Regions from separate parts of the Paenibacillus wenxiniae genome, predicted to be linked through region 1. Evidence: riboswitches for the same ligand, from Rfam matches in the RefSeq annotation. Region 1 holds a riboswitch; the other holds the start of a gene.
The links. A riboswitch is a leader RNA that binds a small molecule or an ion and turns the genes downstream of it on or off. The one in region 1 is predicted to bind cyclic di-GMP.
Positions count from the first base shown of each region.

Region 1 (16,909 bases):
TACACAAGCTCACCCGATAGGCTAATCCCCTGATGCAGATCATTGCTATTTAGCACAATCAGATCGCCAGCCGCCACTTGGATCGGCTTAGCATTACACTCGATGATCGCCTCACCACGCTCCACATACAGAAATTCCATATGACGATGCCAGTGATGCGGAAATAACACCTGCCCATATTCACGCGAACCGCAAAAATTAACTTTAATCGGAAATGAAGGGTCCGGCATACTCATCGGTTCTTGCAAATTGACAGGCCAATTCATCAGAGGAACCTCCTTTGCCAATGAAGTTAGTGCTATATTACGATTTTAAAAAAGCAAACAATCTGTTGCCTGAATTTCTCTTGCTCTTTTACAAAGGTTATCTTTTTGTTCGTGATTCTATGTCTTCTTTTCATTATACTTGATTTTTATTTCAGCTACACAGAAACGGTCTAAAAACGCTCTCAAAATAGCACAATAATACAAATAAACCGCACGTCCATTCATGCTCCAATAGGGTAAACGATTATATAATCCGAATAAATCATCCAGCTACATATTCAGCCCATGAGAACAGGAGAGTCGATCATGACAAAGACGATTGGAATTGGTGTTATTGGGACGGGCAGTATTTCGGAGTTTCATCTCGGTCCATATGCAAGACATGAAGGGGTAACGATTTATGGAGTGTGTGACCAAAATCTGGAGCGTGCGCAAACGGTAGCGGCAAGCTACGAAGGTGCGCGTGCGTATAGCAACTACAATGAATTGCTTGCTGATCCGAATATTGACGCGGTTAGCATCTGTACATGGAACAATACACATGCTGAAATTAGTATTGCTGCACTGCGAGCAGGCAAGCATGTGCTGGTGGAGAAGCCGCTCTGTCGGACGATGGAAGAAGCGCAGCAGATTGCGGCGGCGGTTCAAGAAACCGGCAAGCTGCTCATGGTCGGTTTTGTGCGTCGTTATGATAACAATGCGCAACTGCTCAAGCATTTTAGCGATCAGGGTGATTTTGGCGATATTTATTATGCAAAAGCCTCGTATATTCGCCGCTTTGGTAATCCCGGCGGCTGGTTTAGTGATATTGAACGTTCAGGTGGCGGACCACTCATCGATATCGGTGTGCATGTGATCGATCTATGCTGGTATTTGATGGGCAGACCGGAGCCATTATCCGTAAGCAGCAATACGTATTATGAGCTAGGTAACCGTGCTCATATTCAGCACTTATCCCACTACAAAGCAGCCGATTATGATGCAACTAAAAATGACGTTGAAGATATGGCTAACGTCATGATTCGCTTTAAAAATGGTGCTTCACTGCTCGTCGACGTGAGTTTCAGCCTACATGCCCGTGAAAATGAAGGCATGATCAAGCTATATGGCAGCAAAGGCGGCTTTGAAGTCGATCCGACATTATCGATCACGACGGAAAAATACAATACCGTGCTGAATGTGCAGCCACAGGTCGATCATCCAAGCTTTGATTTTGCGACCGCATTTGATAACGAAATTCGTCATTTTATCGAATGTGTGCGTACAGGCAGTCAGCCGATCAGTCCGGTTGAAGATGGCGTGCATATGATGCGGATGCTAACTGGCATTTATGAATCCGCACGCTTACGCCGGGAGGTGATTCTGTGAAGCTTGGACTGAGCACATACAGTCTGCACGGTAAGCTTGTTTCAGGTGAAATGACCGTGCCGGATGTGATCGATTACGCGGCAGAACATGGCGCAGAGCATGTGGAGATCGTACCGCTTAGCTACAATTTGACCGAGCAACCGGAACTGCTGGAGCAGATTGTAGCGCGTGCACAACAGCGCGGAATTGAGCTATCCAATTACGCGATCGGAGCTAATTTTCTCAGCGATGATGATCAGCAAGTCGAGCGGGAAATTCAGCGTGTGCTGCGTGAAGTGGATATTGCGGCGGAGCTAGGTGTGAAACTGATGCGGCATGATGTAGCTTCTTCACCGGATGTATCGATTGCGAACTTTAATCGGCATCTGGATTCGCTCGCTGCCGCCTGTCGCCGTATTGCTGACCATGCGGCACGATACGGCATCACCACAAGCGTGGAAAATCACGGCTATCTCATTCAACACGCGGATCGAGTGCAAATGCTTATTCAGGCGGTTGATCGTTCGAACTATAAAACAACACTCGATGTGGGCAATTTCGTCTGCGCAGATGAGCAGCCGCTGGCTGCTGTGCAGAAAAATCTGCCTTTTGCCTCGATGGTGCATGTGAAAGACTTTTATATTCGTCCAGCGCATCGTCCTCCAGGTGCAGGCTGGTTTACGAGCACGAGTGGAATGTATTTGCGCGGCGCGATTATCGGTCATGGCGATCTGGATATATGGGAAATTCTATGTTTGATCAAGTCATCCGGTTATGACGGTTATGTATCGGTCGAATTTGAAGGGATGGAAGATTGCCTGCACGGAGCCGCAATCGGTCTGGACAATGTACGCCGAATTTGGGATGCAGTGTAACCAAGTCATCGTGCCTTAAACGCTCTCAGGTAGAGACATGTATGGAAACAACCTGACTTTTACGTTCGTCCTCCTCTCTATATTGTTACTCCATCTATATATTCATCCTCATCTACGGATCAACTATATCTTTTCCACTTATCACCTGTATTATTCCATTGATCGAAACGATAGGGATTCGATCGATAGCGAAAGGATGGGACATCATGACAGCACTGGGCAAAATCGGCGTCATTGCCGATGCATTTAAGCTGGATTTGCATAGTAATCTTCGAAAAGCACGTGAGGTTGGTGCAGACGGTGTACAACTCTGGGCAACCGAAGGCGCAATGAACCCGGATCATTTGAATAGCGAGCAACGACGGGAATTAAAATCGTTTATTCAAGAGCTGGGACTTGAGGTGTCCGCACTGTGCGCCGATTATGGCGGTCACGGTTTTCGCCAGGAAGCGGATAATCGCTGGAAAATTGAACAATCCAAAAAGGTAATGGCGCTCGCACTAGAGCTTGGAAGCCCGATTGTAACGACTCATATCGGCATCATTCCAGCGCAAACGAGCGATCCCGAATATGCAATTATGCAAAGAGCATGTAACGAGCTAGCTTCTTTCGCCTCAAATATGGGTGGTTATTTTGCCATCGAGACAGGCCCTGAGCCTGCTGAACGCTTGAAAGTCTTCCTTGACTCACTCGATCATAAGGGCGTCGCTGTTAATTTTGATCCGGCGAATATGGTGATGGTGACTGGCGACGATCCGGTACAGGGTGTTCATATACTGCGCGAATATATCGTGCATACCCATGTGAAAGACGGCATCCGCACAGCCGAGGTCAATCCGTATGATGTGTATGGTGATCTGAGCCATGAGCAGATTGCTGCGTTTGAAGATGGTAGCATTGGCTTTCGTGAGGTAGCGCTTGGTGAAGGAACCGTCAATTTCCCTGCTTATTTTGCCGCATTGCAGGCGATTGGCTATACCGGCTATTTGACGATTGAGCGCGAGGTCGGTAACCAGCCGGAGCAGGATATTCGGCAAGCGGTAGAGTTTATTCGCGGCTGTAAAGTGAATAGCTGAAGCTTCGTGCTTTAGATGTCATAACTGCTAATTTAAGATCACATGTAAATGATACACAAATGACGATCGTCAACGATAAATGAAGAGCCAGAGCCTAGAGTGATCGGTTCTGGCTCTTTTTCATCATATTGTATTCGTTATCTAGTTGTTCTACATTATTTACTAGTTTACATTCTATCGTCTATATTCGTGTATACACTGATTACCTGCTACTACATTTCACAGCTAACCTTATACTTTTTATACTATGCTCTGTCATCCTAACTCTATTATTTTCAGATGTAACCTAATTTCACTTTGCAAAAATCCCTTCTCACTGTATCCCATGTTAGGAGATCACTAACACTGGAGCAGTATGATATTTTGCTTCGCAAAAATCCTTTTTCAGTTCACCCCGTGTTAGGAGATCGCTAACACTGGAGCAGTACGATATTTTGCTTTGCAAAAATCCTTTTTCAGTTCACCCCGTGTTAGGAGATCGCTAACACTGGAGCAGTACGATATTTTGCTTTGCAAAAATCCTTTTTCAGTTCACCCCGTGTTAGGAGATCGCTAACACTGGAGCAGTACGATATTTTGCTTTGCAAAAATCCTTTTTCAGTTCACCCCGTGTTAGGAGATCGCTAACACTGGAGCAGTACGATATTTTGCTTCGCAAAAATCCTTTTTCAGTTCACCCCGTGTTAGGAGATCACTAACACTGGAGCAGTACGATATTTTGCTTTGTAAAAATCCTTTTTCAGTTCACCTCGTGTTAGAAGATCGCTAACACTGGAGCAGTACGATATTTTGTTTCGCAAAAATCTTTTTTCAGTTCACCCCGTGTTAGGAGATCGCTAACACGGGACATGCAGATCTACACTCTATCCTACACCACTACTCACGAACCGATCATCCAGCGCAACTCGCCATATAAACTTACTAACAAATACAGCGCAATTCCCCAGATCAACAGAGCAGAGCTGCGATTCAGCCATTGGAACCATCGCCCTGTCTGATCCAAGCGACCGATCGTCATCCCTGCCACCGCCAGCAGCACAAACCATAACCACGACACAATGATACAGGTCAGCGTAAATGCCCAGCGCTCCCCACCTTCATAACGCAGCGAGCTTGTACCGATCACACCAATCGTATCCAGCAGCGCATGTGGATTCAAAAGTGATACCGACAGCGCAAACCCGATTTGTCGTTTGGCGTTCATTGGCATAGTTGCTGCCGTATCGAAAGCTTTTGTAGATTGTGTCCGTTCATTTTGCTCAGCCATCGGCAGATGAGGCGATGGTGCAGCAGCGCTTTTCCATGTCACCCAGCCCATATAGATCAAAAACAATACACCCCCACCCATCAACATGAGCTTGACGCCGGGCAGTCCAAGCACAATAACCGACACGCCTCCAACGGCAACGCTAATTAACAGCGTATCACATAGTCCCGCGGTCATCACGACAGGAAGCACAGCACGCCATTTGCGCTGAACGATACCCTGCTGAAAAATAAACACATTTTGCACACCTAGCGGTAGAATTAATCCTAACGCCAGTATAAAAGCATGTACCACTACACCAGCCATATATTCCTCCCCCTTTTACATAAAGCCCATTGTATCAATGCGGATCGTACCCTCCAACAGCCAAATCGAAATCCGCTATACCAGCCAAATACTTTATGTAAAATAGCCTGCACCCCTGTAACCTGATCGGTCTCTATTTAAATCCGATTATCCATACGATATACGCAATCCGATATACGTGCCCCGTCTGCAAATGATAGCTCCAACGTATATACGTATAAGTCCACTCTGAACAGTATACCTTCACCTGTTATACTGAAATATATAGCGTTAAGCATCGTTTATCGTAAACTAACATCAATCGCAAGATGCGAGCGATGAACCGTTTTCTGGATATGAAGAGCCAAAAGGTCATCTTCGTTTGCGGCAACAGCTCGTTCATTGTGCATCGTTTATCGTAAAGGGGAATCCGTCATGAGCAAATCCAAGCTACGCTGGCTGCTGGAGCGTGACCAGACATTACCGCTCTATCGTCAAATTGAACAGCAGCTACGGCAACGTATTAGTAACGGCGAATGGCCTGTCGGCACGCGTCTGCCTTCACAGCGTAAGCTAGCAGAGCAGCTAGGTGTGAATCGCAGTACCGTGACACAGGCGATTGACGAGCTTGCTTCCTGGGGGATCATAGCGGGAAATAAAGGTGGCGGCACACGAGTAGTCAATAATACATGGAATCGTCTGGCAGCAAACACAATTAACTGGGATCGCTATGTCGAGTCAGGAGCGCATCAACCGAATTTGCCAGCGATTCGTCAGATTAATGAAGCGGAATATCGTGCTGACATCATTCGTACAGGAACCGGTGAACCTGGTCCAGAGCTGCTGCCCACAGCGCGGATTCGCCATATTCTGGCAGATGCGAGCGATGAACCGTTTCTTGGCTATGAAGAGCCAAAAGGTAATCTTCGTTTGCGGCAACAGATTGTTCATTATGTAGCAAAACAAGGGATTCAGTGCAGTCCAGAATCGATTTTGATCGTTTCCGGTGCGCTACAAGCATTACAATTGATTGCCATTGGACTGCTTCAACGTCCTTCCAGTATTGTGGCTGAAGCGCCCTCTTATATTCAATCGGTACGTGTGTTCCAGTCTGCCGGCATCGGTGTCCATCGTGTCGCTATGGATGCGCAGGGGATCAAGATGAGTCATTTACGCCAACAGTTGACCGAGCATCAGCCTGGTTTATTGTACACGATTCCAACCTTTCATAATCCGACCGGGACGATCATGTCCAATGAACGTAGAGCCGAATTGCTGGAGCTTTCCAGTAGCTTATCTTTGCCTTTAATTGAGGACGATGTGTATCGTGAGCTGTGGCTGGATGAGGAACCGCCGCCACCGCTCAAGTCGCAGGATCGTCACGGTAATATTTTATATCTAGGCAGTTTATCAAAAATGATGTCGCCCGGCATTCGTGTAGGCTGGATAATCGCTCCTGTGCCTGTCATCGACCGACTTGCTGATATTAAAATGCAAACCGACTATGGCTCCAGCGGTCTCTCCCAGTATGTAGCCACACGCTGGCTGGCAGATGGACACCAGGCACAGCACCAGGCATGGCTACGGGAACAGCTTCAAGCACGGCGCGACCGATTGCTTGCTGCATTGGAATATCATTTTGGCGATATCGGGGCATGGAATGTACCGGCAGGCGGCTTTTATATTTGGCTGCGTCTACCTGTAACCGTTCATGTGCATCGTCTGTTCAAGCTGGCACTTCGCGAACGCATTCTGATCCATCCGGGCTATATGTATGATCGTGCGGCTGCTCATCATATCCGATTGTCGTATTCCTATGCTGAGATGGGACAACTGGAGCATAGTATACAAAGATTGCGCCAGCTCGTTAAGCAATGTATGGATGTGTAAACCTCTCATTCTGGCTTTTTCTATCTAGCTTTTTCTATCTAGCTGTTTCTACCTTATCCACATGCCACTTATACGTTATTGCTGATCGCTTCTTAACTTGTTTACCTGTCACTTGTTTGCTTATAACCGGTTTACTTGCCGTTTATTCAGTTGTCACTTGTTCATTTATCGCTTACCTGTATACAAGTTCATCTGATAAACGGGTATGTTATAAACGTTCATCCTTTACCATCTAACGATCACAATAATTTCACACCAGAATAATCCATTTTTTAAAAATAAACGTAGATATTCATATAATATTGATCATTATTTGAATCATTAGCTGAAAAGCGCTTTAATAGTATGTAAGGAGCTTAGCATTTGCAAACATCTAGTGCAGATCACACTTTTCAATACTTGTTCAAAATGTTAGAAAGGGGGCTATATTATCCGTGAAAAAATGGTCATATCTGCTCATTATGCTAGGCATTGCGGTTCTACTTTATCCTAAAGCATCCGAATGGTACGCCGACTGGCAACAGGAACGCTTGCTTGCCCAGGCGGAACAAAGTGAACAAGCTGGCTCAAGCGCCGGAAAAAATAATTTAAAAAATGAATATTCTCGCGTAAATGCTCTACTAAATGAAGGGTCTGCTGCCGATAATAACAATAGTGCTGATTCAGCTCTTACAGCGGCGGCTCAAGGCGACATCATCGGGATTATTACGATTCCTGTTATCGATGTGAAATTGCCGATCGTTGAAGGCGCTACGCGCGACAATATGCGCAGTGCTGCGGTACACATTTCCGAGACAGACCAGCTTGGGACTATTGGTAACTTTGCTGTTGCTGCTCACCGTGCTCATAAGTATGGACGACTGTTTAATCGTCTAAACGAACTCAAGCTTGAAGATACGATTCAGATTGAGGCGCAGGGGCATGTATACACCTATACAGTAGATCAAATTCACATTGTGGAACCTACAGATGTATCGGTGTTAAACGCAAATGGTAAGGAGCAAGAGTTGACGCTCGTTACGTGTGATCCGCTCATTAATCCGACCCATCGACTGATCATTCACGCTCATCGAACCGATCAGCAAAGCTGATTTTTGCAACAGGGACTAAAGTATTATTCATTTCGCGTATTTTGACGAATAGGGATTGTGATTTTCGCAAAAAGTGCTATGATTAGGTTGTGGTTACTCAGTAACTTTTTACGAACACTACAAGAACTAATTTCTCTGTTATTTGATATCGTGTACCTGGTACACATTCGCATAGCTTGAACGAATAGATCAAAGCTTTTGCACGATAATGGCAAACCTGTTGAAAAGCAGGGACGCAAAGCTATAGGGCCTTACTCATTGTGAGTTGGCAGCCAGCTACCGAATGGATAAGCTTTTTTTGTACGCTATAATTACCAATTTTTATAAAACTTAGACGATAATGGCAAAACTATTGAAAAATAGTGACGCAAAGCTAAAGGGCCTTACTTGCACCTCGCAAGTTGGCAGCCAGCTACCGAAAGGAGTTTTACCCATGAAAAAACTATTAATTGCTTGCTCGCTCGCTACATCTTTCCTGTTCGGTGCAATCAGCCCTGCATTTGCGGCTGAAACGACAAACTCCGAATGGCTGGACACTTCGAATATGACAAGCGGCTACATCGCCGTTAACTATACTCCTGCATCGGCTGCACGTACGAAAGTGATGATCGCAAAAAGTGGTACAACATACACTTACGATCTGAACACAGTAAGTACAGCATCGACCTTCCCTTTACAGCTAGGTGACGGTAAATACGAAGTTACACTGCTGGAAAACACATCCGGTAACAACTATCGCAAAGTTAGCTCGGATTCGCTGGATGTTACTCTGAACGATCCAAACAGCGTATACCTGGCTTCGACTCAAAACATCAACTGGAAAAACAGCCCTGCTGTTATTGCAAAAGCTCGTGAACTGACTGCTAACGCAACAACAGACACAGCTAAAGCACAAGCAATCTATGATTACATCACTTCGAAAGTAAAATATGACTATGCACTGGCAGCAGCATTGCCGACTGTATATGTTCCAAGCCCTGCTCAAACATTAGTTTCGAACAAAGGGATCTGCTACGATTATGCTTCGCTGAATGCAGCAATGCTGCGCAGCGTAGGCATTCCAGCAAAGCTGGATATGGGTACTACGACTAAAGTTAAACAATACCATGCATGGAACGAAGTATTCCTGAATGGCAAATGGGTTGTAGTTGACACAACTGTAGATGCATCGATGAAACAAGGTGGCAAAAAAACAACAATGACTACAGATGCTAGCCAGTACACAGCAGTCAAAGTATACTAATTCATTCGACAAGCGCTTGCTGACGATAAATGATACAAAATAAAACAACCGGCATACTGCTTTCATGAGCAGCACACCGGTTGTTTTTATTTTCGGGTTTTTATTTTGTGATTTTTATTTGCGGTTTCTATTTGGCGCCTCGTTTGTTGCGTACATCTTCAAGCGACTTATACAACAAGCGACCACAATATACTTTATCGCATCATTCGCTAGTTTATCAGGTATATATTAGTTATGTTACAAACCTATCTTCCAATACAATATAATACAATACAAAAAGCCAGATCGACTCAAGCACATGCCTAAGCCAATCTGACTCCCTCTTTCCTTCTCTCTTATTTCTTAATTTCTTATCTCTATACTTCATACTCCATACTTCATATCTTAACCTTCACTACTCCTAACGACTACACCTCTGGATAATCATTACTCTTTTTACCACGCGGATCGGAATACACATCCTCTTCCTCTGGCTTCGGCTTGTTCAGCTCGCCACCCATCGCTTTAAGAAAGTGTAGCCCAAATGTCATCGTTGTGCGCACATCTGGATCACGCATCATTTTCAACAATGCCAGCATGCCTGGTGGTTCTTTATCGATATGATCGCCATATTGACGATTGGTTGGATCAATCTCACTGATTTGACCCAGGCTGCTACCTAGCGCATTAATAAGGCGATTCATTTCGAGCGGATCAATACTACCGAACATTTGCACCATCGTCAGTCCATTTTTTAATAACGGCGGTAGATTGAGCGCATTGATCAACTGCACACCGTGCAATCCGAGTTCAGTACGATTTTCGAGTGCGGCGCTGGCAATGTCCAATATCCCGGCATCGTTCAGTTCTTTCACGATACCGATCGTCTTCACAATCGCTTCCTTGTTACTGGCAATGGCATCGATCACCTGACTAAGTGACTCGGCCTGAATTTCTGCTGCTGTCGGTTCGTGGCGTTCAATTCGATTAATGGCTCTGGCCATGCTGGGCACGCTCCTTCCGTATAGTATCCGCAATCGGCTCGTAATCGTCGCGCTTCCATTTGTCCTCTACCCGCACACTAATCTGTGGATGCCGTTTGGCAAACCGATGATTTACCTGTGGCAACGGGGATACGCCGCGATCTTCCAGTACCTCCATACGTACACTAATTTCCTTATAGCTTGGCGTATGGGTGACTTTATCGGTGTGACTGCTCGTCAGACGGTTAACCGCTTCGCTCGCCTGCTGCGTATTCATTGGCAAATACAATTCCTTGCCTCGTACTCGATCAGTCACAACGACCGACAGCTTCACCGCTCCGAATGGCGATACCAGACGTACTTGCGCCCCGGTCTCTATACCGCGCTCGGCTGCCAGCTCTGGCGATACTTCCAGCCAGGTAGACGGCACTTTATGACGAATATGTTCCGATTGATATGTCATATTGCCTTCATGGAAATGCTCCAGCAAGCGTCCATTGTTCAGGTGCAGATCGTATTCTGCTTCCGGCTCAAACGGTACTGTCCAATCAACCGGATACAGACGTGCCTTGCCATCGGGGAAAGCAAAACCGTCGGTGTACAGTAGTTCCGTACTGCTCCCATCTGGCTTCACCGGCCATACCTGACTGTTCCAGCCTTCCAGACGCTCATAGCTTACACCTGCAAACATAGGGGATAGGCTGGCCGCTTCGTCCATAATTTCGGACGGATGACGATAATTCCAGTTAGCTCCCAGTGCGTTCGCTACATCTTGAATGATGCGCCAGTCTGGACGCGAATCGCCAAGCGGTTCCAATGCCTGGTGGAAACGTTGAATACGACGCTCGGTATTCGTAAATGTACCGTCCTTCTCCAAACTTGGCGACGCAGGCAGAACGACATCCGCAAACTGCGCCGTGCGAGAGAAGAAAATATCCTGTACAACGAAAAAGTCTAGCTTGCCAAACATCTCTTCTACAAAATTAGAGTTCGAATCGACCAATGCCATCTCTTCACCAAACAGATACATGCCTTTAATACGACCATCTTCAATACCATCCACCATCTGATGATTATCCAGCCCTGGCTGATCCGGCAGCTTCACACCCCATGCCTGTTCGTACCGAGCACGCACTGCATCATCGCTCACTTTTTCATAACCAGGGAAGTAGTTCGGCATCGTACCAAAATCACATGCCCCTTGTACATTGTTATGACCACGCAGCGGATATGCACCTGTACCTGGACGGGCAAAATTGCCTGTTGTCAGCAACAAATTACAGATCGCTGTCGATGTATCTGTACCACCACGATGCTGTGTGACACCCATGGCCCATAAAATACATGTGCTGCCGGATTGATGAATCATTTCCGCCGTTTGAATCAGCTGCTCGCGCGTCAGACCGGATTTCTCTTCCGCATATTCCAGTGTGTAGGGAGCGAGCGATTCGCGGTACGCATCAAAGCCTTCCACATGCTGATCGATGAACTCCCGATTTTCCCAGCCCTGATCGATAATATACTTCGTTACCGCAGACAGCCATACCAGATCTGAGCTTGGATGCGGATGTAAATGCAGATCGGCACGCTCAGCCATTTCATTTTTACGAATATCGGATACGATCAGCTTCTGACCGTATAGCTTATGCGCTCGTTTAACACGAGTCGCCAGCACGGGATGCGATTCCGCTGGATTCGCGCCAACGATTAGCACCAGTTCGGCTTGCTGAATGTCCTGGATCGTACCAGAGTCACCGCCCAGACCGACTGTACGCATCAGTCCGGACGTGGCTGGAGATTGACAGTAGCGTGAGCAGTTGTCCACATTGTTTGTACCCATGATCGAACGGGCAAACTTTTGGAAAATATAGTTTTCTTCATTTGAACATTTGGATGATGCAATATAAGCGAGCGAATCATGACCGTGTTCGTCACGAATGCTGCCCAGCTTTTCAGCGATAAGTGACAATGCCTCATCCCATGAAGCTTCTACAAAACGATCTCCCTGACGGATAAGCGGCTTGGTCAGGCGTTCCTCGCTGTTGACGAAATCCCAGCCCCATTTACCTTTAATACAGGTCGAAATGCCATTCACCGGCGCATCGACAGACGGCTCGATTTTTAAAATATCGCGGCCTTTTGTCCATACTTCAAAGCTACAGCCTACGCCGCAATACGTGCAGACGGTTTTCGTTTTCTCAATCCGGGATTTGCGCATCGATGCTTCCATCTCAGACACCTGAAAAATGCTCGCATACCCCGGTTCTACCGCTTTCGTCAGATCGATCAATGGCTCCATCAGTCGGCTATCGATATCCGTCATAAAGCCAGCTTCACCAATCATCGACGTCTCCATCAATGCATTACATGGACATACCGTTACACAATGTCCACATGACACACAGGAAGACTGATCGATTGGCACATCGTCATCCCAGACGACACGCGGCTGTTCGCGGCTCCAATCAATCGACAGCGTCTCATTCACCTGTAGATCCTGACAGGCCTCTACACAGCGTCCGCACAAAATACATTGATCTGCATCATACCGGTAAAATGGATTCGTATTATCGATCTCATACGGCTTCTTACGAAATGGATAACTCTGGTGCTCGATGCCGAGCCGCTCGGTCGTATTATGTACGACACAGTTCCCGTTATTGTTATCACATACCGTACAATACAGCTCATGATTGCGCAAAATACGGGACATCGATTCCTGCTGTGCATCCTTTACCAGATTCGTTTGTGTGGATACACGCATACCTTGCTGCACTTCGGTGCTGCATCCACGTACCAGCTCACCATTCACCTCGACCATACAAGTGTCACAGGTGTTGATCGGACCGAGCTGCTCGTTATAGCAAATTTGAGGAATATATAGTTCAGGTACTGCATTTACAGCCTGCACAATCGTCATACCGGGATGCGCGACTACAGATTGTCCGTCTACCTCAATCGTCCATGTTTCATTGCTGTCCATTTTCATTGTGCTTGGCCCACCTCTACTTTGCAAAATAAGGTTCAGTTATTCCACTCCATCTGTTCGTCTATCCGTTGACCTGTTCATCCATTTGCCAGATCGCGCTGTTATACGATTTCTGAGTCTGCATATGATTTATATTTCCTCTAATCCAGCGTATAGCTCCAATTCGTTGCCGCCTCTACTTGATTCATAACGGTATAAATTTAGGAGGGTATCGTATTGTATACCTATGCGATTGCTTGAGCAGCGTCCTACAAATGATAGGTATACTTAGTGATTCAGCTGCGATTATAGGTGCTTCGATGCGTGTATAGGTGCTTCGATGTGTGCTTCAACTACAGGCAAGTTCAGGTTAGGCAAACAGCTTTTTGAAATGTATTACCCTGTTTGTGCAAAAGTATGCAGTAGCTTCTACAGGAATATTATTTATGTAATTACATATCACTTCGTTTACAGTCATCCATCGCATAGGTATGGATTCTGTTATTCGTACATACAACACGTATTATTTACGTATAAGGCAAGCACATAGCCTATATGACAAGTTTAAGATCTTCCATTCTTATGAATGAATTATCAATAAATATACAGATAATCATGTTTCTGTATTTTTCATGCCATAAATTTTTCTAAAAGTGTGGAATTTTAAATTTTATCTATAATCAATTCGTAATTCAGCCACCGATATAAATAACAACAACATGACTATTCAAAAGCTGTGTATGTACGCTTCTGTGTATGTTGTGTTTTGCTGATTGTTTTGTTCATTATGGTTCAGGAGGAAATCGAATATGAGTAAACAAAAAAACAATATGATGCTTTACATTTCAGCCGGGGTGCTAGCGATTTCACTGCTGGTGCACTTTCTGGCACGGCAGCTTCATTTTTTTGGCGACATGATGCATCATTCAGGCAATGCTATGATCATGAACAGCAATCCACAGGCGCTTAATTTATTACTATTGTTGCCTATTGTGATGCTAATTATCGCTTTCTGGATGTATGCACGACGTCCAGATGATCCGAAGGTTGCTTTATTTAACACACTGTCCATGGTATTCAGCAGTATGTCTATGATTTCCGGCGGCAATGGGGATGTCGTCTTTCATTTCTCGATCTTTATGGTGATTGCCATTTTATGTTTTTATGAAAATATACGCTTGATTACAATCGCTACCGTGTTATTTGCGGTGCAGCATATCGCTGGCTTTATCTGGTTTCCGCGGTTAGTGTTTGGTACAGAGACGTACTCGCTTATTATGCTCATTGGCCATGCTTTTTTTCTTATTTGTACATCGGTAGCCGTCAGTCTGCAAATTATGAGTAATCAGCGTTATAAACGTACATATCAACAGGAGCAGCAGCTAGAGCGCGGACGCATTGTCGATGCACTCACTCAGCGCCTAAATGCTGTCGTACAGGGAATTGCAAACGGCTCCTCTGAACTGATGCATATCGCGTCTTCAGCTACAATGCATGGAGAAGAAATGAATACACGGATCGATGGTGTAGCTAGAGGCTCCTCGTTGCAAAAAGATCAGGCCAGTCTCGCACTCGATGCGGTCGCGCAAAACAATCAGCAGCTAGAACAGATTCGTGCAGCGATCGATCTGGTACTTCGGCGCTCAGACGAGACAGCCAACTTTACTGAAATAAGCAATCAAAGTCTACAACAGTTAAATCAAGAAATGGAACTGCTATTACAGGCAGTTCAGCAATCACGAGCACATATTCGTTCCCTACAACAACACTCGCAAAATATTTCGCAAATTACCGGCTTTATTCAAGAAATTGCCGCTCAGACACAGTTGCTTGCTCTGAATGCATCGATTGAATCCGCACGTGCAGGTGAAGCAGGCAAAGGCTTTGCCGTAGTTGCTCAAGAAATTCAGAAGCTTGCTCACCTTTCAGCCGACTCCGCCAAGCAAATCACGTCCTTTTTAGCGGAAATGACGTCAGATACGGTAAAGTCTGCCGATTCAATGGAACAAGTAAATACCCGTTTGGATGCAGGTGTAGCCGCTACTAAGCAAACACGGGACACGCTGGAAAGCATCTGGAAGCATAGCGCTGAAGTTGGTCAGGGCGTGCAGCATATTTTACAATCAAGCCAGCTTGTATCGGCATCGTCCGTTCATATCTCTGGCTCGGTTGAGCATATCGCTGGCATTGCAACTGCGTTTGTTAATAGCTGTAATGAAGCAAAAGAAACGGCTGGCCGTCAACACACTGCGAATCAGGAAGCGGTTCGGGTTGCACATTCACTAACAACAGCATCGGAGGGCTTACAACGGGTGATCGATCAGTTACGAGCGGAATGATATGTGCTGAAACAATACACTAATGTAGGGAAATCACCATGCTAATGGATCATGATAGGATAAATATTATTTCGTATGTGATCGGCTTGGCATCGTTAGATTGATCCAGCTTGTCTGGCTGTTCTCATATCCCTTTTACCGTTACTAGGATAGGGTTGCTGATGTATGGATGTCTGTTCCTACATTAGCAGCCTTATTTTTCATACATGGTCATGTATTGCTCTGCGCATCGGATTAGCGCATATTTGAAGCATTTATATAAGCGGATAAAAGAATATATCCTCGCCACAGATAAACGATGTGCGACTTTACATCATTGCTTTTTCGGAGTAACGTTAAAGGATGGGCTTGCTGCCAAGCCTCGATTGCTAAGGAGGTTTGATTTGATGGAAGCTTCACGTTACACAAAAGCAGGTTCGCGCATCTTGATTGCCGTTGCTGTACAGGCTGAACACGATGTCATACTTCAAGCGCTACCTGATCACGCCAGACAACGCTGCGATGTGATTATCGTCGGTGTAGGCCCAGCGAGTGCTGCGGCAAGAACCGCTGCTCATCTCGCTACAGAAAGCGATCGATATCGAATGGTCATTAGTGCTGGCATTGGAGGCGGCTTTGCTCCACATGCACCGATAGGTAGCATCGTACTTGCCAATCAAATTATCGCTGCGGACCTCGGTTCCGAGACACCGGATCAAGGTTTTCTTTCCGTCGATACGCTAGGCTTTGGTCGCTCGATCATTAGCGCGGACAGACGCTATACAACAGAACTCACTTCCGCACTTCGTGCTTCCAATATCCCTGTGCATGTCGGTGCGGTGCTGACGGTATCGACGACGACAGGCTCTGCGCATACAACGGCTGCATTAGTGCAGCGTATTCCGGATGCTACAGCAGAAGGAATGGAAGGCTTCGGTGTAGCGATGGCTGCGGAGTTGTTTCGCCTGCCGATTATGGAAATGCGTGCAATTTCTAATGAAGTCGGGCCTCGTGATCGTGATAGCTGGCGTATTCCAGATGCCCTCAAGTCACTCCGGCAAGCAACCCGTATTTTAGCGGAGGTGCTCTAAATGAAAATTGCTTTTTCCCCATGTCCTAACGATACGTTTGTTTTTCATGCCTGGGTACACGGTTTAATCGACGGTGCACCAGAGCTGGAAGTCACGTATGCTGATATTGATATTACGAATAACTGGGCGGCTTCTGGTGAAGGGCCAGAAGTGCTCAAAATCTCCTATGCTGCCCTACCCTGGGTACTGGAGGACTATGCACTTATCCCTTGCGGAGGTGCGCTTGGACG
Region 1 is NZ_JBCGUH010000013.1:988-17,896, forward strand. Features, by position in the region: gene AAHF22_RS18605 (AraC family transcriptional regulator) at 1-266, opposite strand, end outside; gene AAHF22_RS18610 (Gfo/Idh/MocA family protein) at 573-1,634, shown strand; gene AAHF22_RS18615 (sugar phosphate isomerase/epimerase family protein) at 1,631-2,488, shown strand; gene AAHF22_RS18620 (sugar phosphate isomerase/epimerase family protein) at 2,695-3,564, shown strand; gene AAHF22_RS18625 (LysE/ArgO family amino acid transporter) at 4,445-5,137, opposite strand; gene pdxR (MocR-like pyridoxine biosynthesis transcription factor PdxR) at 5,552-7,006, shown strand; gene AAHF22_RS18635 (class D sortase) at 7,441-8,097, shown strand; cyclic di-GMP riboswitch class I at 8,298-8,381, shown strand; cyclic di-GMP riboswitch class I at 8,430-8,517, shown strand; gene AAHF22_RS18640 (transglutaminase-like domain-containing protein) at 8,531-9,340, shown strand; gene AAHF22_RS18645 (helical membrane plugin domain-containing protein) at 9,748-10,323, opposite strand; gene fdhF (formate dehydrogenase subunit alpha) at 10,307-13,291, opposite strand; gene AAHF22_RS18655 (methyl-accepting chemotaxis protein) at 14,080-15,609, shown strand; gene AAHF22_RS18660 (futalosine hydrolase) at 15,996-16,679, shown strand; gene AAHF22_RS18665 (1,4-dihydroxy-6-naphtoate synthase) at 16,680-16,909, shown strand, end outside.

Region 2 (16,909 bases), on a different contig from region 1:
CGCTCGTCATTCCAGAAGTTCAATGGTTTAAGCTGCTTGTTCAATACTTTAAATGTGTAACCTTCCGCTTGAAGCTCTTTCAATACGAGAGGTAGCACTTTTAGTGTTGCTGGCTGATCATGCATTAGAACAACCGGTGTTTGACCACGTTTTTCTACGGAATGAATCTGACGCATAATGCTGTTGTACACTTTCTGATGATCTTTTTTGTATTTCCAATCCAGCGAATCGACGTTCCAATCCCACAGGTGGAATCCGCCTACAGGCAGCAATACATCACGGAAGTTCTGCTTCAGATACGGTTTGCTACCGTATGGAGGACGAACAAGACTTGTACGCTGGCCGGTCACTTTGTAAAGACTGTTGTTAGCACCAACCATCTCATTATAAGCGCTGTACGGCGAGTGATAAAATTTGCTTGCTACATGAGTAACGCCGTGCAGTCCGAGTCCGTTCCCTTCTTTTACGATACGCTTGGTTGCCGCAGGATAGCGCTCCATGTGCGGACCGAGCATGAAGAAAGTAGCATGTGCATTGTACTTGTCCAGAATGTCCAGCAGATCCATCGTGTGTGCAGTAGGCCCATCATCAAACGTCAGGTATACCGTTTTACCCGAAGTGGACGCTGCGGAAGTGCTTTTGCCGGATGCTTTCGCATCGGCGGTCATCGCTTGCGGAATGAAAAGTGCCATGATGAGTGTGACTATGAGCCACCGTTTCATATGTAGCATGTGGTGAGACGCTCCTTACATAGTAAATTTCTCTTGTTCCCGTGTTCCATCATACCAGCAATACGACATGTTAATCTGTCTCCAAACGATACTATTGCATAACATTTTTGTCACATTCAGCCCTATAAAAGAAGCAATTGTTTAAATTGTAGAGATTGAAATAAGGAGATATAGGCAAATAGTCAGGCAATCGCAACAATCGTCACAAATCGATGGAGAGATCGATATGTCCCTATTGTTATATTAAAACGACTCCCCCTCAAAAAGCAAAGGGCAGTCGTTTTGGCAATGATGGATCAAGATCCAGTGTTAGACGAGCAGACGTACATGGATACATATCGCACGATGTGTTGCTAATTCTGTATTCGATAATCAGCAAAACATCGTGGCCTATCATTTGTTCGTCTAGCGATTGATAAAGGCTGACCAGCCTGCATAATCATGAACCGCTATACCAGCGAAGGAAGAATACGTCGACGCGGTATCATCTACAATCTGTAGTTGCTGGTTCATATAGGCTGCGCCTTCTTCGTAAAAGGTAATGCCATTTCCTTCTGCGGAAGCATTCGTTTCTACACCTACATAGACGCTAATCCCTGCCGTTACACCTTCAGCGAGTTCTGCCGAAGCAACGTCCACAATGGCATCCGCACGATCGCGGTACGCCATGATCGTAATCGAATCGTATTGCTGCATCATCCAGCTGCTCAGTGTCGTTTTCTGATCGGCTGTGTACAGTGTATGCAGCCAGAATGGAATATCGGCAGAAGCGGAAATTCCTAGCTGCTGCGCGGTTTGCGAAACGCTCAGTACGCTTTGTTGCCAGCCGCGAATGACTTTACTCTGTTTCGTTTTCCACTCTCGCAATAAATACGGTTCGATATCGATATGAATACCGCTAAAGCGCTGATCCGCACTAGCTGTATTCTGATACGAGGTAATCCAGTCAAGCGAGGATTGTAGCTTTGAACGCTGGGAATCCAGCGCCCAGGAAGGATCACCGTCGAGTGCTTGCACAGCAATGCCTTTTGCAGTAGCTGCGGCGATGAAGTTGTGATACACAGCAGCATCCAGGTCACGGTTGATTTGCAGGTAGATCAGGTTGACCCCTTGGGATGATGCAAATTGCAGCACGTCGGCTGAGGAAGTGACGATAAGTTGCGTATTCCACAGCCAGGTAGCTTTCTGAGCCGATTGCGCATGAGCGGATTGCATAGGTAAACCTCCCAGCAGGATCAGCAACGTAAGCATCGCGATCCAGATGGTTTTTGTATTATTTCTAGTATAGCTCATGATGAATCGGACTCCTTCGATTCATACCTATCAGGTATTCGTCGGCAACCGGCTGTCATGGCGAAACCCTGCCTTTCGCTGTAGACCCATGGCTTTGCGTCTTCACCTTTCGATGAATTTGCCCTGATTGAATATGAGTTCCGTGTATAATATGCGGTGGTCAGACGATGATCTGTACCGCATCCTCCAATCTGTAGACGGAGTAATGTATATATCGGCTAAATGGCTAAGTGTCTAAATAGTTAAAATTAATTTTTTGTGTATCGATCGTATAGATTTGAAAACGGATCTGTCGATTTGTACATCATCAAGGCAAAATAAAGGCAGAGTCGCCAGGAATCGATATCCTGAGCTACTCTGCCTGCTTGATGAGTATAAATGGGGGCGGTTAGCGCTTAGTTGCTACCGCTCTTTTCTGGTTCCGGGTAGTCGACACCTTTCGTATCGACCGTTACTTTTTTCATCACCGGTGGGGTATTCGGTTTATCCATATCGCCACGTGGCAAATTAACGATCTTATCCACTTCATCCATACCGCTAATCACTTTACCAAATGCGGCATATTTTCCATCTAATTGCGGAGCATCAGCAACCATAATGAAAAATTGGGAGCCACCACTGTTCGGATCGCCAGCACGTGCCATCGATAGCACGCCACGTGTATGCTTGAGATCATTTTGTACATTGTTTTCGTTAAATTCACCTGGAATGCTATAGCCCGGACCGCCAGAGCCATTGCCATTCGGATCACCGCCCTGAATCATAAAACCAGGGATAACACGGTGGAAGGTGAGTCCGTCATAGAATCCCTTTTTTACCAGTGAAATAAAGTTGTTCACTGTATTCGGCGCAGCTTTTGGATAAAGCTCCAGTTCGATCTTCTGACCATCCTCCATTTCGATCGTGACGATCGGATCATTCGCTTGCTTGAAGCTTGCTGAATTGTCATTGGCAGAAGTCGAATTACTGTCAGTGCCCGTCGCTTGGCTTTGCTCACTGCTGGAGCTGCTGTTGTCTGATCCAGTCGTACCGGATTCGGATGAACTACTGGATGACGTACTGCTCTGTCCGGCATTGTTGCCAGTGCTTGCATTACCACAGCCTGCAAGCACGAGGATCAATGCGCTAAACATCAGGAAAAATACAATTGCTTGACGTGGTTGGCGTAGCATATATATGCTCACTCCTTTTAAATGAATAATTGCCTTAGAACGATGTGCCTGCTGCTGACGAGCAGTCAGATCGTGCATCCGCGTCCATACCGATAAACAGTAAAGGTTGGAATGAACACACAAGCAGGGCAAACAGTATCAGTATAAGACCTGGACTACCCTGAAAACAAGTTTTGCAGCCGCTTCCTCAGGCGACATAATGCGAAAGGGTGATAACGGCTGTAATCGTAAACACATTGACGATCGTCGATAGCAGCACGGTTTGAGCAGCAAAATCCGGCTCATTGCGATACTCTTCCGCCAGAATCGACGTGTTCACGCCTGTCGGCATCGCGGAGGCAATCAATAACGCCTGGGCAGGAATGCCGCTCAAGCCCAGTACATAAATAAGCAACAATCCGATTAATGGCCCACCAAACAGCCGCAGTGCCATGCTGAGATAAATGTCTGTCCGATACAGTCGTAGTGGATATTTGACGATTTGGGCACCCAGCGTAATGAGCGCAATCGCGACCATCGATTGCTGCGCATACGTCAGCGGCTGAGATAGCATGGCAGGTAGCGGCACGCCCATCACATGCAATAGTAGACCAAGTACAAGCGCATAAGGAACAGGCATTTTTAAAAAGCCGATAATAACGCTGCGGTAATTGCCCTGTAGTCGTGACCCTTGAATTGAGATAACCCCGTATGTAAAGGTTAATAGACTTTGCAGCGACATAATGAGCGCCTGCATCGATGCGGCTAACGGCTCCCCGTTAAAGACAAGCTGATTCACTGGTAAACCATAGTTACCGGAGTTATCCAGCATAATGCTGTTGTTAAAAGCCGCTTTTTTACCATTGCGATAGCCCATAATGCGAGAGGTGATCGATCCGGCGATGTACAGCAACAGTACATAGAGCGTGTAAAACAGAATCACATTGCCCAGTAGCGCCGGATTCATATTGGAATGGTACATGCTCATAAATACCGTTGCCGGTGTAATACAGTAGAAGTTGATTTTAGATAGAGTGTACAGGTCAAGTCGGAAAATGCGCTCCAGCACTGAGCCTGCAACGATCAGCACAATAATCGGCAATACGACACCGAACAAAATATCGAGAAACAAAGGCTCCACTTCTTTCTTTCGTCATCTGGTATACATGGTGTCCGATCCGAGACAAGCCTAAGGTAAGGGCTACTATGCCCAACCGCTGCTGTAATCTGCTTAACAGTATATCATATCGATGCCAATAGCCCTGTACCGGATCGGAATCCAGTACAGGGCTATTGGGCACATCCCCCATGAAGTATGAAGCAGCTAATAAATAAGCGACATGTGTACATTAGAAGTTATTGAAGAACAGATAGGTAAGCGAAACGTATACCGTAGCGGACAGGGGAGAGTGGGTAGATAAGCTAGTAATACGTATGCGATAGAAGCTAGTTAAAGCAGCTATGCAAGCGATGTGTATACAACAGAGTGATCAGCAAATTAATAGAAAGTGACTGTATCTCGATAAAAAGATTAGAAACGAAGCGAATACGCGAACAGTCCGTTAATGAATGTCCGCGTAAACCGCTTATAACGATGTGTTTTTCTCCAGCGGCTGATATAAATTCCAGCCTTCAGCGCGCATACGTTCTGTCCATTCCTGTTCTTTATCAGCAAGCAAGTCTTTATGACTGTCAAATGGATTTTCAGGCGGTTTCACCATTTCCAGTACATCGATCGTAAATTGCTCCTTACCGAGACGCGACCAATCCGCCTGTAGCTCCCGATGGACAAACGAACCCATATCCAGCGAGAATGTACGCCCATTAAGCGAACGTAAATTAGGCAGGCTATCGACCCATGCCTTATGCTCTGCCATATTACGTACAACATATACGCCTGCTTCGATCGGTGTTTCTTTATATTGCTGTTGTAGTTCCTTTCTGCGATTCATTATATATCAGCTCCTTAATAGACAATCTAGTGTTTTGATGATTATTTTATAGATATAATATAGTTTTGTCTACAATAAAATAAACAAATATAATTTTGTCTATTATGGATGTAGATAAGTAGAGACCGATCTGCTGTAAATTTAGATAAAAGTAAATAAAAATAGACAAATGAACAGAGTTCCTACTATAGCAGTTCAAATTGTGTTCATTGCATACGCACGGTAAAATGGGGAAAAGGCTTGTCGCTGTGCGATTTCAATATAGAACGTGGCAGTAGCAACTAAAACGGGTAAGGATGTGAAGCTTTGAACAATTGGCTGAAATTGATTTTGCTGCTGATCGGTTCGGCAGTATTGACGAGATTGGTGCCATTCTCGTCGTTATTTCGTAATCTGGATACGATGATCCATGAATTCAGCCATGCGATGGTCACATTGCTCACCTCTGGGCGAGTGAGTCGCATTGAATTAAATGCAGACCATAGCGGCGTAACCTATTCGATGATCACTTCGGCATGGAGTGGTTTACCGATTGGGCTTGCCGGTTATATGGGTTCTTCGATCTTTGTCGTATGGATGTTTTATCTGTATCACAAGCGTCAGCAACGCGTCGGTATTATCGTGACCGCAGCGATTGCGCTCATGATGCTCATCCTGTACGTGCATCAAGGATTTGGCGTCGTGTGGCTGATCGGATTTGTAATGGTGAGCATTCTGATGCTGATCGCGCCGGAATGGTTGCGTAATGGCTACTTTATGCTCATTATGTTTTTGACGTTGGAGGAGTCGGTCGTATCGGCATTGACGATTGTACTTATGTCGGTCACGTCGCCTTCATCGGCGGGGGATGCGACAGGGCTTGCCCGTCAATTCTTTTTACCGCCTGTTGTATGGGGCGCATGGTTTGCTGTCTTTTCAATCTGGTGTGCGAGCAGAGCGGCGCGATTATTTGTGCGAGAGCGCAAGCCTGCGGTACGCACACGTTCATCTTATAAGCGTGGAGGATATTCGCGATGAAGCCGAATGTACAGGCAGCACGCCCGTGGGCGCTGCGTGGAGCAAGTATTCAGATTGATCCGTTATTTCCATATTATGCCGACCGTTCGCCTGATAGTATTGCAGATGAGCTGGTGCTGGCTGGTTATCGGACGGTGCATTATTTTGTCGTGAATGAGCAAAAGGTCGATCTGCGGCTCGTAGAAGCATTGCAGCGTAGAGAGATTGCGGTATGGGCACTTGTGCTCGGTAACGGTACCTTTAGCGCTGAGCATGCTCCGCCGCTATGGAAGCAATGGCGGATGGAGCTATTGCGACCGATCAATGACGGGTTTGAGCGTTTTTCCCATTTTTCAAAGGATTATATGGAATGGAAAAAAGAAGTGCTCTCGTATGTGCTTGCCAATGTGCCCTTTGATGGAGTGGAAGTGGCAGAACCTTATTTTCCAGAATGGAACGGTTTGGAACGTGGCGTCTATGGCGATGTAGGACCACTGGCGGCGCAGGCATTCCGAGAGCGTTATGGAGAAGACATGCCGGAATTCCGCGATCCATCGTCCTCACGCTACTATACCCGTGTACCGGAATTGTATGAGGCATGGGTCGATTTACGTGTCGATGCGGTCAATGGACTGATCGATGAATTAATTAACGGTACTAAAGGTGCACGTGAAGTCAGACCGGATATTTATGTGGCGACCTGGTCACTCGCTGTACGTGATGACGATGCTGCACGTAAGCTGCGCGAATGGCAGGGATTGGATGCCGTATCGATGATTGATGTAGTGAAACCAGATTTACATGTGCTACAAACGCACTGGCCGGACTGGATGAAACGTGGACTACCTGCTGATTATATTCGCGAGTACGAGCCGCTAGCTGCTTCCATTCGTGAGCGCCATCCTGATCTGCCACTCGGTATTCAGGCAGATATCGGTTCGCGAGCTAGTATGATCAAAGGACGCCGCTGGATGGATGATTTTGAACATCATGCGTATGCGCTCGGTTATCGGACATGGATGGCGTATGAATATCATATTGGTGGTTATATGTATGCAGAGCCGCCCCTGCCATCGTCCGGTCTGCGGTTGGATGACGCAGAGGTAATGATCACGTATAACAAGCGGATTGATCCCGATTCAATTGGCGAGGTGTTGCTGCACTTATCCTCTGGTATGAGCCGTCCACAGGAGCTGAAGGTGACCGGATCGGCAGTGGATGGCAATCGATTGTTTTTGCGCTTTGCCCGAGCATTGCCGAATACGCCGTTTCAACTGGAAGTGCGTGATGTGCGCGATACGCCAGAGCTGTGGCTGCTCAAAGGACGGAAAGCGAACCGCACACCACGCCGCACAAGAGTATCGATTATTCGCCCTGTCACCTGAGCGTAGGCGATAAATCGTAGCTCAGCTTAATCGATCCCTATTCGACTTTCTCAAATTGCATCCCAGAAAAGAGGAACCCATCATGATCGTATCCAGCATGGAATGGCTGATGCTGGCGTTGATCGTCATCGCCGTTATGGTCTTTATTATTAAACGTCCATCGCTGATTGAGCACTTCGATCAATCCCCACTATATAAATGGAATCGGATCAGTTTAAGTGGCAAGGCGGTGTCCGGCGATGGCTCAGACTATTATTTGCTCACTCGCCGCGGGCGGAGCAACAATCTGGTCGTCTATTTTTCCGGTGGTGGGATTAGCTGGAATCGCAATACGGCGACCAAGCCGTTTGGTCTGCGCACATTGTTGCAAAATCGCGAGCTAGGCTATTATTTTGCCAATATTCCGTTCTACAAACCCGATCTGCTCGGTGGCATGCTTGATAATCAGCGTCGGGATAATCCATTTAAAGATTGGAATATCGTCTATATTCCGTATGCGACAGGGGATTTCCATATTGGGCATAGCAAAGTGAAGTACAAAGATCGGGGGAAGATTCCGTTCACCGCGCATTATAGTGGACGTGATAATACATTGCGCGGGTTAGAATGGATGTTCCAGCATTTGCCGGAGCCGGATAAGCTGTTTATCGCTGGAGCAAGTGCAGGTGGTTTCGGTTCGGCATTCTGGGCACCGCATATTGCCGAGCATTATCCGAATGCGCAGGTGTATCATTATGCGGATGGTGCGTATCTGTCTTCTCATCGGTGGCCGCATATTATCGATGAGGTATGGAAAGCGGATTTTAAACGTAATTTTGGCTATGAGATTGAGCATGATCTGATCGGTGCAGCTTTCCGTGCTAATGCGAAAAGCTTGCCTGCTAACGCGATATTACTGCAATCGAATACGGTCTATGACAAGGTGTTACCTTCCTATGAAGCGATATTGAATGAACGCACGAAACGGTTAATTAGCGACGATTTGGAGATCACCAATGACTGGTCGCTGGGCATGTTGAATTCGGCGCGTCGGTTGCAACAGGAACTGGATAATTATCACTTTTTTATTACGGATTATGGTGTAGGTAGTCGTAAGAAAAGACGGGGGACACCACATACGCTATCTCCATACAAAGTGTTCTATTCAGCACAGGAAAGCGGTGTGAAGCTCAGTCGCTGGCTGGATGATATCGTCAATCATGGCAAGCACTATTCGGTAGGTAAAGAATTTGTGGAATTTCCTGATCGTTAAGTGAGATTACGTTGAACGACCGGGGTGTAGATCGATATAAGCTTTGCACAAATGGACGAATGAAAGAGGGGCAATGATCATGCTGGATACGCTGGCGGCAATAGAACAATATCGTCAACATGAGGTCGATGGCACGGTGACGGAGCGCTGGCTCAATTATCTCGTATCCGCAGAGGAGCGAGTCGTCAATCTGGAGCGTGTAAGCACGTTACGTGAACTGAATGAAGCGAATCCGGTGCTGGACTATGTGGAACGTACATTACGTATTTTGGATGGGTTACGTGTATCGTACTGGTTACGCGATATTGTCGAGGAAACGCTATGCTGGGCAGAGACAGCGAAAGGTGGTACAGCACGTCAACGGGTGCGCTGGCAGGAAGACGGTATTAATCTGTTTGTGCATAATGAAGGTTCGGCAGCGCTGTATGAGCGTGCGGTAGGACAAGAAGGAGAGCGTGAACGTCTAGTTGCACTACTCATTCGTACGCATGGATTGCTTGGTCAATTTTTACGTGGTGAAGTGCCATTTGCAGAACATTTGCCGCTTGCGGATGTGGTAGCAGAAGGCACATTATCCCCGGAAGAGTTGAAAAGTACATTGTTGGTGCTCAATCGCTGCATTATTGAAGCAGTATCGCCGCAATTATGGCAGCAAGTACGGGATGAGCTATCTGTGCTTGTACACGCGATCGCCTATGGTGAGCAGCCGCAAGGACTGGATGTGCAGAGCCGTATTTTGCGATTACGCACAGGCAGTGAGGCGCGCGGCGAAAACACGCTGGAGCGTCTACAGGAACTGTCCGAAGCGGCGCGCATTGGGCAGGTGTTTCAGCGATTGGAGCAGCATACGTTCTGGTATGTGGAAGCGGCGCTGCAAGATTTTTCACTGGAGGAATTTTGCAAGGTGTTCACGCTGATTGCGCGTCTCGTACCAGCTGAAGTCAAGCATATTAGCTTCGAGCGACTGATGAATAGTCTGTACTATGATTACAAAGGCGTGAAGAAGATCAATCTGTACAAGAAGCGGATGATCGAAAAGTATTTGTCACATTGGAGCTGGGAAGCGCTACATGCAGGAGAGCCGCCCGCAGACAGTCCGCATTTGCAATATGAGCTGGTAACAGAGCCACATATTGCGGACACCGTATTTTTCAACTTTCAATTCTCCGCTGCTGCTGAGAAGCTGATTGAATTTTGCGTGGAGGCGGAGAAGTCGCCGCTATATGAAAAAGCCGTGCTCATGCTGTACGATCTGTTCGGCCTGCGCCGGGACGCATATGATCGTTTTCATAATGAGGAAAATTATCTCGCCACGATGAATCAGTCGGTCGACTACAAACGCTTATTGCTGCGCTATGTGACCGGAAAGACCGTGCTGGATATCGGTCCTGGCGGTGGTGTAATGCTGGATCTGCTGGAGCAGGAAATGCCAGATCTGCGCGCGATCGGGATCGACATTTCTGAAAATGTAATCGAAGCGCTGGAACGCCGTCGCCGCATGGAAGGTCATCGCTGGGAAGTGATGAAGGGCGATGCGCTAGCATTAAAGGAAACGATCGAGCAGGGCAGTGTGGATACGATTCTGTTCTCGTCGATCTTGCATGAACTGTATTCATACATTCCGCTACATGGCCGCAAATTCAATCTCGATACGGTAGCTGCCGCATTAATGAGCGCCTGTGATGTACTGCCTGCCGGCGGTCGTATCATTATTCGCGATGGCATTATGACCGAGCCAACCGTACAGCAGCGCAGACTGACATTTCTGGAGCCGGATGGCATGGCAGCATTGGAACGCTATGCACGCGATTTCCAGGGACGTTCCATTCGTTATGATGTACTGGACGAACAAACGGTACAACTGCCCGTGAACGATGCGATGGAGTTCCTTTACACTTACACATGGGGCGAAGAAGCATATGTGCATGAAGTACAGGAGCAATTTGGCTATTTGACACCGACTGGCTACCGCGAATTCATCGAGAGCACGCTGGGTGAGCAGGTGCGGATTGTGCATCTGGAAGCGTTCCTACAGCAAGGCTATACGGAAGCGCTAGAGCATCGGGTACGAATTACGGATGAGTGGGAGTTGCCTGTGCCATTTCCGGATAGTACCTGTATTATTGTGTTGGAGAAGGTATAAGCGGCAGTGGCGGTTAGGGGTGTAGATCATATTATAGGGCATAGATCATAATTGTGGTCGGTAGGTAGAGTTATTCATTAGCGTAAGTAAGGCGTGGCGGTTAGCCGTTACATTAGTAATTACAGCTAATGAGAATAGTTAATGATTGCAGTTAACAAATGGAGTTTACAAGTACAGTTAATAAGTACAGTTCATGATAATACTTAATACTCGTGATCCATGATCATTATTTATTTGCACTCCATTCACTCTGAATACGATCTACATTAGCTGCGCGCATGCCTATCCATCTGCGGACAATTCGCTTCCGCTATACAAACGGGATGATATCATTCATTGTTCATAGGTATATTTCTAGTTCTAATTCTAGTTCTCAATTGGAGCTATAGTTATACATTCGTTGGGATGAAGTAAAGGAGTATTCAGTTTCCAATATAAAAATAGTGTTCAACAAGCGAATCAAATCATATCGAACCTCTATGATGTACAGCTATTTTGAAATCAGCGCTGTACAGACACATCATAGAGGTTTTTTGATGTGCAAGAATAACCCTGCGAAGGATATGCCTACGTCATCTATTCACTTGTTGACGCAATTATTATGCGCATTTCTGCAAAAATATGCTATTCGTAGGATATAAACACAGTTCAGCTTACGGACTTGGGAATTATTTTTAGGACAAACTGATAATATATGTAAAATTGACCATAAATGCCTCTATCCATATGTCAGCATGTATATAAAATAAACAAAGTAGCTTAGTGAGTAACTACGCGAAATAAAAAACACGATCCATGTTGCATATTCATAAGAGGAGTGAGGCCATGTCATTTTTTGGACAAATCGCACATTGGGCTGGAACGAAAGAAAAACAGCTCGCGAACACGACCAAGCAAGCGGTAGCGGCAACGGTGCACGCTGTCCAGCACGCCGAGCAAAAAGTAGAAAAAACGGTCAAACAAGTTGCACACGATACGGTCAATATTAGTCACGCAGCAAAGCAGGCTTTTCAGCAAGGAGAGAAGAAGGTCGCTCAAATCGAGCATAAAGTCGAACAGCATGTACAACAAGCTGTCACCCATATGAGCGAAAAAGCTAAACAAGCCGAGCATACAGTCACCCACGCAATCCAGCATGCCGTCGACAGTCATCCGGCGGTGAAGCAAGCGGTCGAACATACCGAACAGGCGGTGCATCATGTTACCCAGGCGGTTGAACAAAAAAGCAAAGAAGTGTATCATGCGGTTCAACATGCCGAACACAAAGTGGAAAGCAACATCAAGCAAGCTGTACATAATACGGAGCATCGGATCAGCGAGGTCACGCATACAGCGGTTCGGGCGGAGCAAAAGGCAGAAACAGCTATCAAACAAGCCGTTACACCGCTCGTTCATCACGTACAGCACAAAGTCAGTGAGACGTATCATGCTGCGATGAAAGCAGGCCGCGAGATGAAGCAAGACATACAGCATGATGCTCAGGCGGTCGTACACGGCACCGAGCATGCTGTTAAAGCGACCGTTCATGCTGCCAAACAGGCAGAGCAAGGCACGAAAGCATTCCTGCATCAGGCGAAAACCGAATTTATCGATGATTTTCATCGCATAGGTCAGACGGTGAAGCATGATGTGTCTGTGATCAAGCAAAAAGAACAACAGGTTGAGCATACGATCAGTCAATCGATTCAAAATGCCAAACAACAAGCTAAAGTAACCGGACAACAAGTGCGTAACGCCTACCAGAGCGTTGCGAAGACCGTAAACCAGAGCATCGATACCGCGAAGGAAGGCTTCGATGGAGCTAAAGAAGCGATGATCAGCGATATGACGTGGGGCCTCGCTCAGAAACGCCCGACACCAACGGAGCACCCCATCGCTCATAAAACCGGCGAACTCATCGGCCACCTCGCAGCGACCGCGCTGGGCGGTACGGAAGTGGCAGGCGGAGCGACTGCTGAAGGCGGCGGTCTGGTTCTGGATGCTGGTCTGATTACGGCTCCAATTGGCGTCACGGTAGGCGTCGCTGGCGTAGCCGGAATTGTACACGGATCTGGCACCGTGGTGCAGGGTACGAAAAACGCTTTACAAAGTATGAATGATTTGGTTCAGTTAATTCATGGTGAAGGGAAAGGGTCGGCTGGGAAGGTTGGGGCTGAGGGAGCTGGGAGTAGTACATTATCTAATCGTAAAATAGACAGCTTGCATGAGAAGACTCAAAATGTAAGAGGTGATATTAAAAAAGAAATAGAAAAAATAACAAGTTCAGAAGAATATAAAAATCTTTCAAAAACACAGGCAGATAAACTTGATAGAAAAATAAGAAAGTTAAATAATGGAAATGTCGCAGTAGCAGAGGTAAATATTCCTGGTGTTAAAAAAGAATTTCAAGCACACAGCCAGATTCATTCTGCTGATAGTATCGGTAGTAGTACAGGGGATTTCAGCCACTCTAAAGCTGATAAATCATTAAAAAGTTATGTTGATGATGAATTTCCAAGATTTAATGATACGGAGGCAAAAATTCTCGAAGATATTGCTTCTCAAATAAAAGACCCCAATGTTAAAGGACGAATTGATTTGTTCACAGAATTAGATGCGTGTCAAAGTTGTTCTAATCTAATCATGGAATTCAGACGGAAGTTTCCAAACATTGAGTTGAATGCTTATTCTAAAAGTATGAAATAGGGAGTAATGTAAATGAACTTAGCAAGTTATGAATCCATAAAATCATCTATAGTATTAGACTTTGAGGAATATATTGAGGAAGACGGATTAAATGTAGCGCAAGTTGCAGCAAAAATTTTCGAGGAAGATTGGAAAATAGTAAACAATAGTTTGTTTACTAAAACACTGTATTTTGTTTCTATAGCAATAGAAAGTTTGAAACATCAAGAAATTGCTGATTTTATATATTCTAATATAGATAGTTATTTGAAAAATAGTGAATTTGGAGAGAATATAGATAAAAATGATATTGAAATGCTGAAAAAAGACATTCAAATATATAAGAACCTAATTGATAATAGAGGGAACTATAAAATCAGAGAAACAAGTGATTCCGCGAAATCTAGAGTAGATTATATTCTAGGTTTAAAAGTAGAAGAGTAATTACAATAAAATAATGGTGGTCTATCAAGTGCTAAATAAACCTATTGTTTAATCAAGAGCCTAAATAACCAATGTAGTACACATGTAAAGAAATTTATAGGCAATGTCAAATACTTTCATGCTATATGCTAAATATCATTAAAGTTTTATAAGAAACAGGTTAATTATGGTCAACTGTCCCATGATTGACCTGTTTCTTTATTTTCTTAATTTCCCCGTCGATTTTATCGAAAATTCATTCCAAATTTAGAAATAAAGAATTGATACAGAATTTAGTTAACCCCCTTAAAACAATCATTCCTAATCACAAGATCAGTGGATCTTTGGAGGTATATAGATATGACTATTAGTACATTCATCCTTGACCCACAAAATAATTTCGAAAGGATTTTTTCATTCCGGTTGCTACGGAGTCTTTTTCAAAGAGTGCTGGATACCAGCAATTGAATCATTAAGTCTACGATGGACAGAACTTTTCCAGACAGACGCCGATGTGAAGAAAGAAGATGTACCTTGTATCCTTACGGAGCTAGTGCTTATAAAAGAATGAGCGGCTAAATCTTTAAATGAAGAACAAAAAGATAAGATATTTGAAAGAATAGAAGGACTTCAAGATAAATTGCCACTCGCATTTTAGCAAGAGGATACTATAGTGTTTATTGGTTGATTGTATTTTATAAATGTTAAAAATAACTTGGAAATTACAACTGGTAATTTATGTGAAACAAAAAGCTCACTCTTGTACAAAAGTGAGCTTTTTGCTGATTTAAATGAATTATAGCAATAGAAGATGTAGCTAAACTGATATATTTGCTAATGATGTATTGCCCAACAAAGCATTATACCTAAAATTCTACTTTATTCCTTACCTTCATCCTCATCCTGCGGCAACGTATTATCCCGTGGCAGCTCATTATGAATAATGCGCTTCTGCACTTCATCATCCCCAGCGCCAGGGAATGAATCCTCGCGGAACAAGCCAAACGACTCATCATTGTCGCGCTCGGTCACGAGATTCTGTTCCTCCTCCACTTCCTGCCCTTCCGGTTTGGAACGATCCTCACTCATCATAATCCCTCCTGTACACGATGATCTGCAACATATTGTTTGTCAGCACTACACCAGTACTGCAATAAATGTGTCTGCTACAGCGTATTCGATATCAATACTATTCGTAGCTGAGATTACAGTATGACCATATGTCTGTAATCTACAACTTTTCCGCAAAGTATAACTTACTCCAAATCGCTTGCTTGATTACTTAATCACTTACTGGCTTCCGCAGACAATCTATCTTATCGATTATTCGCGTCTGCGATCCACATCCACGATCTCATCATCGCCCACCGAGCCATTACGCAGATCCGTACCATGCGCGTCCTGGTCATAGGATGAAGGCACCGACGGATCTTCTGGTGTTTCGCCGCCATTAAATTCATCCGCATCCGGTACGTCTGGAAGTGGGGCATCTTCATCTTCCAGCGCGTATTCTTCCTGGTCTACATTGACCGTATCCATTTCATTCTCCATATCAATCGTGCCAACTGGAGCAACTTCGGCGGAAGTAGGATGTCCATGCATTCCGCGATCGGTGGCAATCGCCTGATCCATCACGCCTGCGTCTGCTTCATTCTCCAGACGATTGACCGATTCCGGCTCACTCACAACCGAGCGCACGCCGTCTTCATCACGCACGGTAGGCTGTACCGCATCAAGCTCATTATCTGGAATGCTGCGCAACTCCTGTTCGTCATGTCCGGTTACAGCGTCCATCGTCCGGTAACGATTATATTCCTGTGCCGCAGCGTCTTTATTATGATCAAAGTTGGTACTCATGTCGCTCATCTCCTCGGTTGTCATGAATTTGTATGTGAACTAGGTAATTCAGCTGTGTCCGGGTTCATCATAAAGATTTTCCTTATGACAGCGCCTACTCGTCTTTACCCGCAAATGCACATCATGACATCGTTTACGAGGGTAGATCTCCTTTTTCCTTATCCGACTTATCTGCCCAATCGATCATGCAGTACATAAACCCGATGTTTATGGAAGCAAGCGGGGGAGTTATGAGCTACAGATCGGAAGCCAACGAATGATAGGTGTGCATCCAGTACGTAATATTCACGAAATGCATGGGCTATCTATATGCGTTCTAGCTAGATGATCCATTCACTATGTCGATATCTTTTCTTTACGATTCAATCGTATCTTCCATATGTCTCGATTTGGAGATTTTGTCGAACAGGAGTAGAATGGACGATAACGAAAGGATGGGTGGACGTGCATGGAGTTTTCTTGGAAGCGTAATCTTGTGGTGATCTGGGTCGGTGTGTTTTTTTGCAGTATGGCGTATTCGATCTCGATTCCATTTTTGCCGATCTTTTTGGAAACGGAGCTGGGCGTCACTCGTCATCTGGAAGTATGGTCTGGGGTCGCTTTTGGGATTACCTTTCTAGCCAGTGCTTTGATTGCTCCATTCTGGGGTTCACTGTCGGATAAGTATGGACGGAAGCCGATGCTGATCCGTTCCGGGTTCAGTCTGGCGGTATTGTATGTGATCAGTTACTTTGTGACCGATCCGTATGTGTTTCTGGTTGTACGTTTGTTTCAGGGCTTGCTGGCAGGTTTTGTGCCTGCGTCTATTGCACTTGTCGGCACCAATACACCGGAGGACAAAACAGGTTATGCGCTTGGCATTATGGCGACTTCCGGTGCGACCGGTACGATTATTGGGCCATTGATCGGTGGGGTCGTCAGTTACTACATAGGCAACCGGAACGCCTTTTTGTTCTCAGCGTTCATCGTACTGATTGCGGCAGTGATCGCAACGATCTGGGTGAAAGAGCATAATTTCAACCGTTCGGCGAAGCGCTCTAACGTGCTCAGCGATATTCGTCA
Region 2 is NZ_JBCGUH010000004.1:48,309-65,217, forward strand. Features, by position in the region: gene AAHF22_RS09085 (polysaccharide deacetylase family protein) at 1-731, opposite strand, end outside; gene AAHF22_RS09090 (hypothetical protein) at 1,137-2,024, opposite strand; cyclic di-GMP riboswitch class I at 2,065-2,157, opposite strand; gene AAHF22_RS09095 (peptidylprolyl isomerase) at 2,420-3,196, opposite strand; gene AAHF22_RS09100 (AEC family transporter) at 3,384-4,307, opposite strand; gene AAHF22_RS09105 (GIY-YIG nuclease family protein) at 4,762-5,127, opposite strand; gene AAHF22_RS09110 (M50 family metallopeptidase) at 5,434-6,144, shown strand; gene AAHF22_RS09115 (N-acyl-D-glucosamine 2-epimerase) at 6,141-7,508, shown strand; gene AAHF22_RS09120 (pectin acetylesterase-family hydrolase) at 7,591-8,760, shown strand; gene AAHF22_RS09125 (class I SAM-dependent methyltransferase) at 8,840-10,903, shown strand; gene AAHF22_RS09130 (deaminase domain-containing protein) at 11,729-13,588, shown strand; gene AAHF22_RS09135 (hypothetical protein) at 13,601-14,011, shown strand; gene AAHF22_RS09140 (hypothetical protein) at 14,870-15,079, opposite strand; gene AAHF22_RS09145 (hypothetical protein) at 15,314-15,847, opposite strand; gene AAHF22_RS09150 (MFS transporter) at 16,296-16,909, shown strand, end outside.
Region 2: it holds a riboswitch for cyclic di-GMP, as region 1 does, so the genes downstream of both, AAHF22_RS09090 (hypothetical protein) here and AAHF22_RS18640 (transglutaminase-like domain-containing protein) in region 1, are expected to answer to the same signal.